Linked DNA regions of Phenylobacterium montanum. The protein of the gene in region 1 binds, or shares a complex with, the protein of each later gene. Links are inferred from orthologs where the notes say so. Each region holds a gene or a part of one and is shown on either strand. Other genes may lie near its edges.

Region 1 (5,888 bases):
GGCGCAGGGCCACGGTGACGATCTCGGCCCCCGCGGCCTCGGCGGCGGCGGCGTTGGTGGCATAGTCCTTGTACTTGCCGGTGCCGACGATCAGGCGCGAGGTGAAGGTGCGGCCGGCGACGCTCCAAGTATCTTTTGGCCAGGTGTCAGCCGGTGGGGTGTGGGCGTTCATGCGTCAGCCGCCTCCGATGAAGTGCACGATCTCGATGCGGTCGCCGTCGGCGAGCGCGGTCTCGGCGTAGATCGAACGCGGCACGATCTCAAGATTGCGCTCGACGGCGACCTTACGCGGATCAAGGCCCAGCGCCGTCACCAGGGCGGCGATGCTGCCGAGCGCCTCGAAGCCCCGCTCCTCGCCGTTGATCACCAGACGCATTCCGTAGTCTCCAAAACGAGCCCTGCTTGTGAGCCCGGGCGCGCGACGATACAAGAGCGGCGGATTCGACATGCGGATCGCCGACCGCGGAGCGGCATGACCAAACCGATCTATGTGCTGAACGGCCCCAACCTCAACCTGTTGGGGGTCCGAGAGCCGCACATCTATGGGACCACCACCCTCGAGGACGTTCGCGGCCTTTGCGAGGCGCGGGCGGCTGTTTTCGGCCGCCAGGTGGTGTTCCGCCAGTCGAACCACGAGGGGCAGCTGATCGACTGGGTGCAGGAGGCGCGCGAGGGCGCCTGCGCCCTGGTGATCAATCCGGCCGGCTATGGCCACACCTCGATCGCCCTTCTGGACGCGCTGAAGGCCCTGAGCATACCGATCGTCGAGTGCCACCTGTCGAACCCTGCGGCGCGCGAGGAGTTTCGCAGGCACACTTTCGTCTCCCTGGCGGCGACGGGGCTGGTCAGCGGCTTCGGCGCCAGGAGCTATGAACTCGCTATCGAGGCGGCGGCGCAAGCGGCCAAGGCCTCGGCCTGAATAAGAACAAGGTTTTTCAATCCATGAACGATTCCAAGGGACCCGTGTCTAAGGACTCCGGCGGCTCGATCGACCCCAGGCTGGTGCGCAAGCTGGCCGACATCCTGACCGACACCGGCCTGACCGAGATCGAGGTCGAACAGGGGGGCCTGAAGATCCGCGTCGCCCGCGAGATCTCGGTGGCCGCCGCGCCGGCGCACTATGTCGCCGCGCCCGCGCCCATGGCCGCGCCGGCCGCTGCGCCTGTGGCCGCCGCCCCCGCGGCTGCGCCCGCCGCCGAGCCCGAGCGCGGCGAGCAGGTCAAGTCGCCCATGGTCGGCACCGTCTATCTGCAGCCCCAGCCGGGCGCCGCCTCGTTCATCAAGGTGGGCGACCAGGTCTCGGCCGGGCAGACGCTGCTGATCATCGAGGCCATGAAGACCATGAACCCGATCCCCGCCCCGCGCGCCGGGACGGTGCTGAAGATCCTGGTCGAAGACGCCCAACCGGTGGAATTCGGCGAAGCCCTGGTGGTGATCGAGTAGGCGATGTTCGACAAGATCCTGATCGCCAACCGCGGCGAGATCGCGCTCCGCGTCATCCGCGCCTGCAAGGAGATGGGCATCGCCACCGTGGCGGTGCACTCCGAGGCCGACGCCAGCGCCATGCACGTGCGCCTGGCCGACGAGAGCGTCTGCATCGGCCCGGCGGCGGCGGCCAAGAGCTATCTGAACATCCCCTCGATCATCGCCGCCTGCGAGATCACCGGGGCCCAGGCGGTGCATCCTGGGTACGGGTTCCTGTCGGAGAACGCCCGCTTCGCCGAGATCGTCGGCGCGCACGGCTATACCTTCATCGGGCCCAAGCCCGAGCACATCCGCATGATGGGCGACAAGATCACCGCCAAGCAGGCGGTGAAGACCGCCGGGATTCCGGTGGTGCCGGGCTCTGACGGCGGGGTCTCGACCGAGGAGGAGGCCTTCGCCGCGGCCGAGGCGATCGGCTTTCCGGTGCTGATCAAGGCCGCCGCCGGCGGCGGCGGGCGCGGCATGAAGGTGGCCCAGGACCGCGAGGGCCTGGCCGAGGCGGTCTCCACCGCCCGGTCCGAGGCCCGGGCGGCGTTCGGCGACGACACAGTCTATATGGAGCGCTACCTGGGCCGGCCGCGGCACATCGAGCTGCAGGTGGTGGCCGACAGCTTCGGCAATGTGGTGCATCTGGGCGAACGCGACTGCTCGCTGCAGCGCCGCCACCAGAAGGTGATGGAGGAGGCCCCCTCCCCCGCCATCGACGCCGCCACCCGGGCGAAAATCGGCAAGGTGGTGGTCGATGCGATCAAGGCCATCGGCTATCTGGGCGTCGGCACCATCGAGTTCCTGTACGAGGACGGCGAGTTCTTCTTCATCGAGATGAACACCCGCCTGCAGGTCGAGCACCCGGTCACCGAGGCCATCACCGGCATCGACCTGGTGCGCGAACAGATCCGCATCGCCGCCGGCCTGCCGCTGTCGTTCACCCAAGACGAGGTGCTGTTCGAGGGCCACGCCATCGAGTGCCGCATCAACGCCGAGAACCCGCGCACCTTCACCCCCTCGCCGGGGCTGGTGACCGATTTCCATGCGCCGGGCGGCCTGGGCGTGCGGCTGGATTCGGCGCTCTATGCCGGCTACTCGATCCCGCCCTATTACGACAGCCTGGCCGGCAAGCTGATCGTGCACGGCCGCGACCGGGCCGAGTGCATCGCCAGAACCCGCCGCTGCCTGGGCGAGATGGTGGTGGACGGGATCGAGACCACCATTCCGCTGTTCCAGGACCTGCTGGTCCAGCCGGACATCATCGAAGGGTCGTACAACATCCACTGGCTGGAGCAGTGGATCCGACAGGGCGGATGAGCGCGTGCCCCGATCTTCAGGGACAGGGGGCTTCACGGTCGAAGACCTGATCGAGTGCTATCGCCGGGGCGTGTTCCCGATGGCGGACGCGCGCGAAGACGATCGCATCTTCCTGGTCGATCCCGAGCACCGGGGGGTGATCCCGCTGCACACGGTGCACATCCCCCGCCGCCTGGCCCGCACCATCCGGGCCGAGGTGTTCCAGGTGCGCATCGACACTGCCTTCGACGCCGTGGTCGCCGCCTGCGCCGCCGCCAAGCCGGGGCGCGAGGAGACCTGGATCAACGCGCCGATCCAGGCCCTCTACGGCCAGCTCTACCGCCTGGGCCTGGCCCACAGCGTCGAGTGCTGGCTTGAAGGGGTGCTGGTCGGCGGCCTCTATGGCGTCAGCCTGGGCGGTGCCTTCTTCGGCGAGAGCATGTTCTCCAGAGCTCGCGACGCCAGCAAGGTCGCCCTGGCGCACCTGGTCGCCCGGCTGAGCGCCGGCCAGTTCCGCCTGCTGGACACCCAGTTCATGACCGAGCACCTGGCCCAGTTCGGCGCGGTGGAGATCCCCCGCGCCCTCTATCGCAGGAAGTTGGACGAGGCCCTGGCGCGCGACGCCGACTTCTACCGCCTGCCGGCCTATGTGGACGGCGCGGCCGTCTTGCAGGCGATCAGCCAGGCGTCATAGACCGGATGCTGGAACAGGTTCAGTCCGGGTGAATTGGCGTAAATCCAGCCGCGAAACACCTGCTTGCCGGGCGGGGGCGGCTGGTCGTCCGGCCCCTTGGGCTGGGAGATGATCTCCACGTGGGCGACCGCGTCGGTGATGGTCTCGTCGGGCGCGGTGGTCTCGCAGGCGCGGACGATGAAGATCAGCGACTTGTAGCGGATCGGCTGGTTGATCGGGGCCTCGAAGCGCAGGGTCTCGGCCGAGACCTTGTCCAGGGCCTGCAGCACCGCCACCGCATAGCGCGGCCGCTTCAAGGGCTCGACCGGCTTGGAAGGCGCGGGATTGGATGAGGCCGGCTCGCCCTGGTCCTCGTCGTCGTTCGAAGCCGCCTCCATCGGCGGCGAGGGGCTTGGCGCCTCGGGCTCGGCTGCGGGCGGGGCGGCCGCCGGTTGTGCGGGCTTCAGCGCCGCCGCCGGCTTGGGGGCGGCGGGCGCGGCGGGCTCCTGCTGGGCGCGCACCAGGCCGCCCACGCCCAGCGCCAGGACGATGGCGGCCCCGGCGCCGGCGAGCAGCAGCGGGCGCGCCGCCATCTCAGTGGCCTCCGTTGCTGGCCGGGACGCCGTAGGGATCGGCGGCCGGAGCGGGCGAGGCGGCGGGCGCCGCAGCAGCCGGGGCGGACGAAGCCGCCGGGCTCTGCGGGCGGATGAACTGGCCGATCAGGCCGAACAGGTCCACCGCCCCTTGCGTGTTCTGAAACTCGTCGCCCGGCTTCATGTCGCCCTGGGCGCCGCCGGGTTCGATGGCGATGTGCGAGCCGCCCAGGAGGCCGTCGCTGGTCACCTTGGCGGTGGAATCGGCCGGCAGCTTGACCGTGGGGTCCATGGTCATCCTGGTGATGGCCATGAAGGTCTTGGAATCCAGCGTCACGGCCGAGACCGTGCCGACCTTCACCCCCGCCACGCGCACGTCCGCGCCCGGGGCCAGGGCCCCGACCTGGCCGAACCGCGCGGTCAGGTCATAGCCGTGCGCCTTGGTGTGGATGGCCCCGGCGCTCAGGGCATAGATCAGAAAGCTGGCCGCCGCGGCCAGCACCACCGCGCCAAGCCCCGTCTCGACCCACTGACCACGCATGGGATTACTCCGGCCGCCAGGCCTGGTAGTCGCCCGTCGCCGCCGGGCGCTCGCCGGTCACCGCCAGCGAACCGGGCGGCCGCCAGGCGTGAGCGGTGCCGGTCAGGTTCGGCAGATGGTCCTTCTCCCAGGACCTGCGCAGCAGCGGGGCCACGGTCGGCGGCTCGTCGAAGGTGTAGCGCAGCCAGCCGTGCCATTCGGCCGGCACCTTGGAGGCCTCGGCATAGCCCTTGTACATCACCCAGCGACGCTTGCGCCCGTCATAGCTGTCGGCGGCGTTGCGGGCCTCATAGTAGCGGTTGCCGTACTCGTCCTCGCCGACGAACTGGCCGTTCTTGGCGATGGTCAGGCGCAGGCCGAAGGTCGCGCCCTGCCACCAGGTGAAAATCTCTTTGAGCACGCCGCCTAAGCTCCGCCGCGAACAGGAAAAGCGCCGAAGCGGCGCGGGGTGAATATAGGCGCCGGGCCTGCCCGCGTCCAGCGAACCGGAAGAAACCTTCGCCGCACCCCCGACACAAGATGTTGTGGATGGCGCACCCATCTCCCGCAATATCTATTGAAGCCGGCCGTCAGCCCTCCTAGGCTGGCTCAGAACGGGGGAGGATCGCCATGCGATTTCAGTCTCAACGTCCGCCGATCGGCGCCGAACAAGCGACCCTCGACCTGCGCGAGGTCGAGCGCGGCGCCGGCGTGGCCGAGGTCCTGGCCCCCGTGGACTGGACCTCGGCGCGAATCGACGCATGGCTGGACTGGGCCGATGCGCAGGGCGGCATCGTCGCCGAGGGCGAATCCGAGCCCTTGCCCCCGGCGGAGCCGGCCCTGGCCGAGGCCCTGGACGGCGCCTTCGACCGCTACGCCAGCCGCCTCGCCGGCCGCGGCGCGGCGCTTGGCGTGTTCGCTGCGACCGGCGACGCCGTCCGCTTTCGCGACGCCCTGCTGGAGAGCCTGATCGAAGGCCGCGCCGCCCCCGCCCTGCCCGCCGCCGGCGCCGCGGCCGAGCCCGAGGTGGTCGACCTCACCGGCTTCGAGTTCGCCCGCGCCGTCGAGCGTCACCTGGCCGAGGCCCGCCGCGAGGCCCTGGTGGCCGACGCCGCCGCCGCGCATGACGAGCGCCTGCAGGCGGTGATGGACGCGGTCAGCCGCTGCGAGGGCGAGCGCGCCGCCTGCGCGGACCCCAGCCTCAACGCTGCCCTCGGCCGCGCCGCCCGCCGCGCCCGCGAGGCCGGGGTCGGCGACGCGCTGATCCGCCGCGCCATCAGCCTGGCCCGCGCCGGCGCCACCGCCTGGACTTCGGCGGAGATCGAGGCCGCTC
Region 2 (4,598 bases), 1.2 Mb from region 1 along the record:
GTGTTCTTCGACAGGAGTCCACGCAACGTGCGGCCCGAACTGGCTGCGCGCCTGGCCGAGCCGGCCCGGGGCAAGGCGGGCGTGGTCGCCGTCACTGTCGATCCCGACGATGAGGTCCTCGATCGGATCATGGCCAGCCTGAAGCCGGACCTGATCCAGCTGCACGGCAAGGAGAGCCCCCAGCGCGCCGCCGCGATCGCCGCGCGCACCGGCGCCGGCCTGATCAAGGCCTTGCCGGTCTCGGAAAGCCCAGACCTGGAGGCCGCCGGCGGCTATGACGGCCTTGTCGAGCACCTGATGTTCGACGCCAAGCCGCCCAAGGGCGCGGACCTGCCCGGCGGCATGGGCGCCAGCTTCGACTGGACGATCCTGGCCGGTCGGCGCTTTCAGCGGCCGCATTTCCTGGCCGGCGGGCTCGATCCCTGGAACGTGCGCGAGGCCGCAAAGGCCTCCGGCGCCCCGCTGGTGGATGTTTCCTCTGGCGTGGAGCGCGGCCCGGGGCTAAAGGACCCCGGCCTCATTTCCGCCTTCCTGGACGCCGTACGCCGCGTTTAACCTTTTAGGTCATTCAGTGAACGTCACCGCCAAACCAAACGACTACAGCGCCTATCCGGACGCCGTGGGCCGCTTCGGCGACTATGGCGGCCGCTATGTGGCCGAAACCCTGATGCCGCTGGTGCTGGACCTGGACCGGGCCTATGCCGCGGCCAAGGCCGATCCCGAGTTCCAGGCCGAACTGAAGGGTTTCCTGACCCACTATGTCGGCCGGCCCAGCCCGCTCTATTTCGCCGAGCGGCTGACCGCCCACCTCGGCGGCGCCAAGATCTATTTCAAGCGCGAAGAGCTGAACCACACCGGCGCGCACAAGATCAACAATTGCATGGGCCAGATCCTGCTGGCCATGCGCATGGGCAAGACCCGCATCATCGCCGAGACCGGCGCCGGTCAGCATGGCGTGGCCACGGCGACGGTCTGCGCCCGCTTCGGCCTGCCCTGCGTGGTCTATATGGGCTCGACCGACGTCGAGCGGCAAAAGCCCAACGTGTTCCGCATGAACCTTTTGGGCGCCGAGGTCCGCCCCGTCACCAGCGGCACCGGCACGCTGAAGGACGCCATGAACGAGGCCATGCGCGATTGGGTCACCAACGTGCACGACACCTACTACATCATCGGCACAGCGGCCGGCCCGCACCCCTATCCGGCCATGGTGCGCGACTTCCAGGCGGTGATCGGCCACGAGACGCGAGCCCAGATTCTGGAAGCAGAGGGACGCCTTCCCGACGCGGTGGTGGCCTGCATCGGCGGCGGCTCGAACGCGATCGGCATCTTCCACCCGTTCCTGGCCGACGAGGGCGTGCGCCTGGTCGGGGTCGAGGCCGCCGGCCACGGCATCTCCACCGGCCTGCATGCCGCCTCCCTGACCGGCGGCCGCCCGGGCGTGCTGCACGGCAACAAGACCTATCTGCTGCAGAACGAGGACGGGCAGATCACCGACGCCCACTCGATCTCGGCGGGCCTGGACTATCCCGGCATCGGGCCGGAGCACGCCTTCCTGCACGACATCGGCCGGGCCCAGTACCTTTCGGCCACCGACGACGAAGCCCTGGAGTGGTTCCAGCGCTGCGCCGAGCTGGAAGGCATCATCCCCGCGCTCGAACCCGCCCACGCCATGGCCCGTCTGCCCGACGTGGTGCGCGAGGTCGGCAAGGACGGGATCGTGGTGCTGCTGCTGTCTGGCCGCGGCGACAAGGACGTGGCCACGGTCGCCGATCACCTGGGACGTAAGATTTGACGGTTCAACGTATCGAACGGCGCTTCGCCGCGCTGAAGGCCGAAGGCCGCGCCGGCTTCGTCGCCTACGTCATGGCGGGCGATCCCGACCGGGAAACGGCTCTGGCCATCCTGAAGGGCCTGCCCGCCGCCGGGGCCGACCTGATCGAGCTGGGCTATCCCTTTTCCGATCCCATGGCCGAGGGGCCGCCGATCCAGCGCGCCGCCCAGCGGGGCCTCGCCGCCGGCATGACCCTGAGCGGGACCCTGGCCCTCGCCCATGCGTTCCGTAAGGGCGACCAGGACACCCCGATCATCCTGATGGGCTATCTGAACCCGCTTCTGTCCTACGGTCTCGAGGCCTTCGCGGCCGATGCGGCGGCGGCCGGGGTCGACGGGCTGATCGTGGTCGATTGCCCGCCGGAAGAGGCCGATCCATTGCTGGACGCCCTGGACCAGGAAGCGGTCGCCCTGATCCGCCTGGCGACCCCGACCTCGGACGATGCGCGGCTGCAGGTGGTGGTCCGGCGCACGTCGGGCTTCGTCTACTATGTTTCGGTCGCCGGGGTGACCGGGGTCAAGGAAGCCGACGCGGACGCCGTGGCGCCAGCCGTGGCGCGGGTGCGCAAGGCCTCGGGCCTGCCGGTCGCGGTCGGTTTCGGCGTCAAGACGCCTGAGCGCGCCGCCGCGGTCGCCCGTGTGGCCGACGCGGTGGTGGTGGGCTCGGCCCTGGTCGAACAGATCGCCGAAGCCGCGCCAAACGAAAATGTGACTACGCGAGTTCTGGATACCGCGCGCGCCCTGGCCCAGGCTGTGCGTCGCGCGAGAATCGACCAAGGTTCCGTCCCGGCATGAGCATGTCCGAAGCCAAAGGCCCCCGCGGGGGACAGGGCGTCCCTCCGGGCGCATCGACTTCCAACCAACGCCCGGCCCGGGAACGGGGCGGCTGGCTGGCCAAGATCGCGCCTGGCGTGCGCAACCTGGTCGCCAAGCGCGACACGCCCGAGAACCTGTGGGTCAAGTGCCCCGACACCGGCGAGATGATCTATCGGCCCGACCTGGAGGCGGCCCTCTGGGTCACTCCGGCCGGCCGGCACATGCGCATCGGGCCGAAGCTGCGCTTCGCCTATACTTTCGACGGCGGCGCCCACGATGTGGTCGCGATCCGCAAGACCAATGACGACCCGCTGAAGTTCGTCGAGGGCAAGCCCTACAAGGACGCCCTGGCGGCGGCCCGCAAGTCCACCGGCGAGACCGACGCGGTGGCCGTCGCGGCCGGCGAGATCAAGGGCGTCAAGTCCGTGGTCATGGTGCAGGACTTCGCCTTCATGGGCGGGTCCCTGGGCATGGCGGCCGGCGAAGGCTTCATCGCCGCGGCTGAAGAGGCGCTGAAGCGCGAAGTTCCCCTGGTGGCCTTCACCGCCTCGGGCGGGGCGCGAATGCAGGAGGGCGCTATCGCCCTGATGCAGATGGCCCGCACCACCCTGGCCATCCAGGAGCTGAAGAAGGCCCGCCTGCCCTATATCGTGGTCCTGACCGATCCCACCACCGGTGGGGTGACGGCCAGCTATGCCATGCTGGGCGACATCCACCTGGCCGAGCCCGGCGCCCTGATCGGCTTCACCGGCCCCCGCGTGATCGAGCAGACCATCCGCGAGACCCTGCCGCCCGGCTTCCAGCGCTCGGAATACCTGGTGGAAAAGGGCATGGTCGACCGGGTTGTGGGGCGACGCGAGCTGCCGGCCACGTTGGGCTCGATCATGACCACGCTTCTGATGGGGCGCGCTCGCCGCCCCGCCGCTTAAGGCCATCATCTAAGCCATGTATGACCCCTTGCGCGCCCAGGACGTGCTGGTCGAGCGCCTTCGCGCCCTGCACCCCTCGCTGATCGACCTGACCACCGGCCGCATCCTGCGCCTGCTGGACGCTCTCGGGCGGCCGCAGGACAAGCTGCCGCCGGTGATCCACGTGGCCGGCACCAACGGCAAGGGCTCGACCACCGCCTTCCTGCGCGCCATGGCCGAGGCGGCCGGGTTGAAGGTCCACGTCCTGACCTCGCCGCACCTGGTCCGCTTTGTCGAGCGCATCCGCGTCGCCGGGACCCTGCTGACCGAAGCCCAGCTGGAAAATCTGATCGAACAGGCCGAAACCGCCAACGCCGGCGAGCCGATCAGCTTCTTCGAAATGACCACGGCCATTGCGCTGAAGGCCTTCGCCGATACGCCCGCCGACCTCTGCATCATCGAGGTAGGTCTGGGCGGGCGCTTCGACGCCACCAATGTGTTCGACAGCCCGGCGGTGACCGTGATCACCCCGGTCGACTACGACCACCTGGAGCTGCTGGGCCCAGAGCTCGGCAAGATCGCCTGGGAGAAGGCCGGCATCCTGCGCGCCGGCCGCCCCTGCGTCTGCGCCCGGCAGATGGAGGAGGCTCTCGGCGTGATCGAGGCCGAATCCGAGCTGGTCGGCGCGCCGATCACCCTGATGGGCCGCGACTTCGACGCTTTCGAAGACCAGGGCCGCCTTCGGGTGCAGCTGGAGGATCGCCTGCTCGACCTGCCCCCGCCCAGCCTGTTCGGCCAGCACCAGTTCGACAACGCCGGCCTGGCGGTGGCGGCGATCGTCAAGCTCGGCGATCCGCGCATCACCGACGAAGCCATAGCCAAGGGTGTCGCCTCTGCCGTCTGGCCGGCTCGCTTCCAGCGCCTGATCAAGGGGCCGCTCGGCGAGAGGGCCCAGGCGCGCGGCGCCGACCTCTGGATCGACGGCGGCCACAACCCGCACGCCGGCCGCGCCCTGGCCGACGCCGTCCGCCGGCTCTCCGCCAA

Evidence for each region.
Region 2: the proteins of accB (region 1) and KCG34_RS18690 are in contact, whole or in part, in a solved structure (PDB 8UXZ), measured with the Escherichia coli proteins. The link is inferred for Phenylobacterium montanum from one-to-one orthologs.

What each region holds. Positions count from the first base shown.
Region 1 is NZ_CP073078.1:5,326,063-5,331,950, reverse strand. The notes cover bases 1-2,692. They hold accB (acetyl-CoA carboxylase biotin carboxyl carrier protein), read left to right. Parts: upstream 1-942; coding sequence 943-1,443; downstream 1,444-2,692. Other genes in these bases: accC (acetyl-CoA carboxylase biotin carboxylase subunit), read left to right, coding at 1,447-2,692; KCG34_RS24410 (type II 3-dehydroquinate dehydratase), read left to right, coding at 473-919; thiS (sulfur carrier protein ThiS), read right to left, coding at 176-376; KCG34_RS24420 (thiazole synthase), read right to left, coding at 1-172. Outside these bases: more of accC, read left to right, coding at 2,693-2,790; aat (leucyl/phenylalanyl-tRNA--protein transferase), read left to right, coding at 2,795-3,463; KCG34_RS24390 (DUF2155 domain-containing protein), read right to left, coding at 3,415-4,035; outer membrane lipid asymmetry maintenance protein MlaD, read right to left, coding at 4,037-4,576; KCG34_RS24380 (NADH:ubiquinone oxidoreductase subunit NDUFA12), read right to left, coding at 4,581-4,976; KCG34_RS24375 (TSCPD domain-containing protein), read left to right, coding at 5,186-5,888. UniProt on the Escherichia coli protein: This protein is a component of the acetyl coenzyme A carboxylase complex; first, biotin carboxylase catalyzes the carboxylation of the carrier protein and then the transcarboxylase transfers the carboxyl group to form malonyl-CoA.
Region 2 is NZ_CP073078.1:4,108,543-4,113,140, reverse strand. Bases 1,599-4,598 are described here. They hold KCG34_RS18690 (acetyl-CoA carboxylase carboxyltransferase subunit beta), read left to right. Parts: upstream 1,599-2,621; coding sequence 2,622-3,575; downstream 3,576-4,598. Other genes in these bases: KCG34_RS18685 (bifunctional folylpolyglutamate synthase/dihydrofolate synthase), read left to right, coding at 3,592-4,598; trpA (tryptophan synthase subunit alpha), read left to right, coding at 1,789-2,625; trpB (tryptophan synthase subunit beta), read left to right, coding at 1,599-1,792. In the rest of the region: KCG34_RS18705 (phosphoribosylanthranilate isomerase), read left to right, coding at 1-555; more of trpB, read left to right, coding at 572-1,598.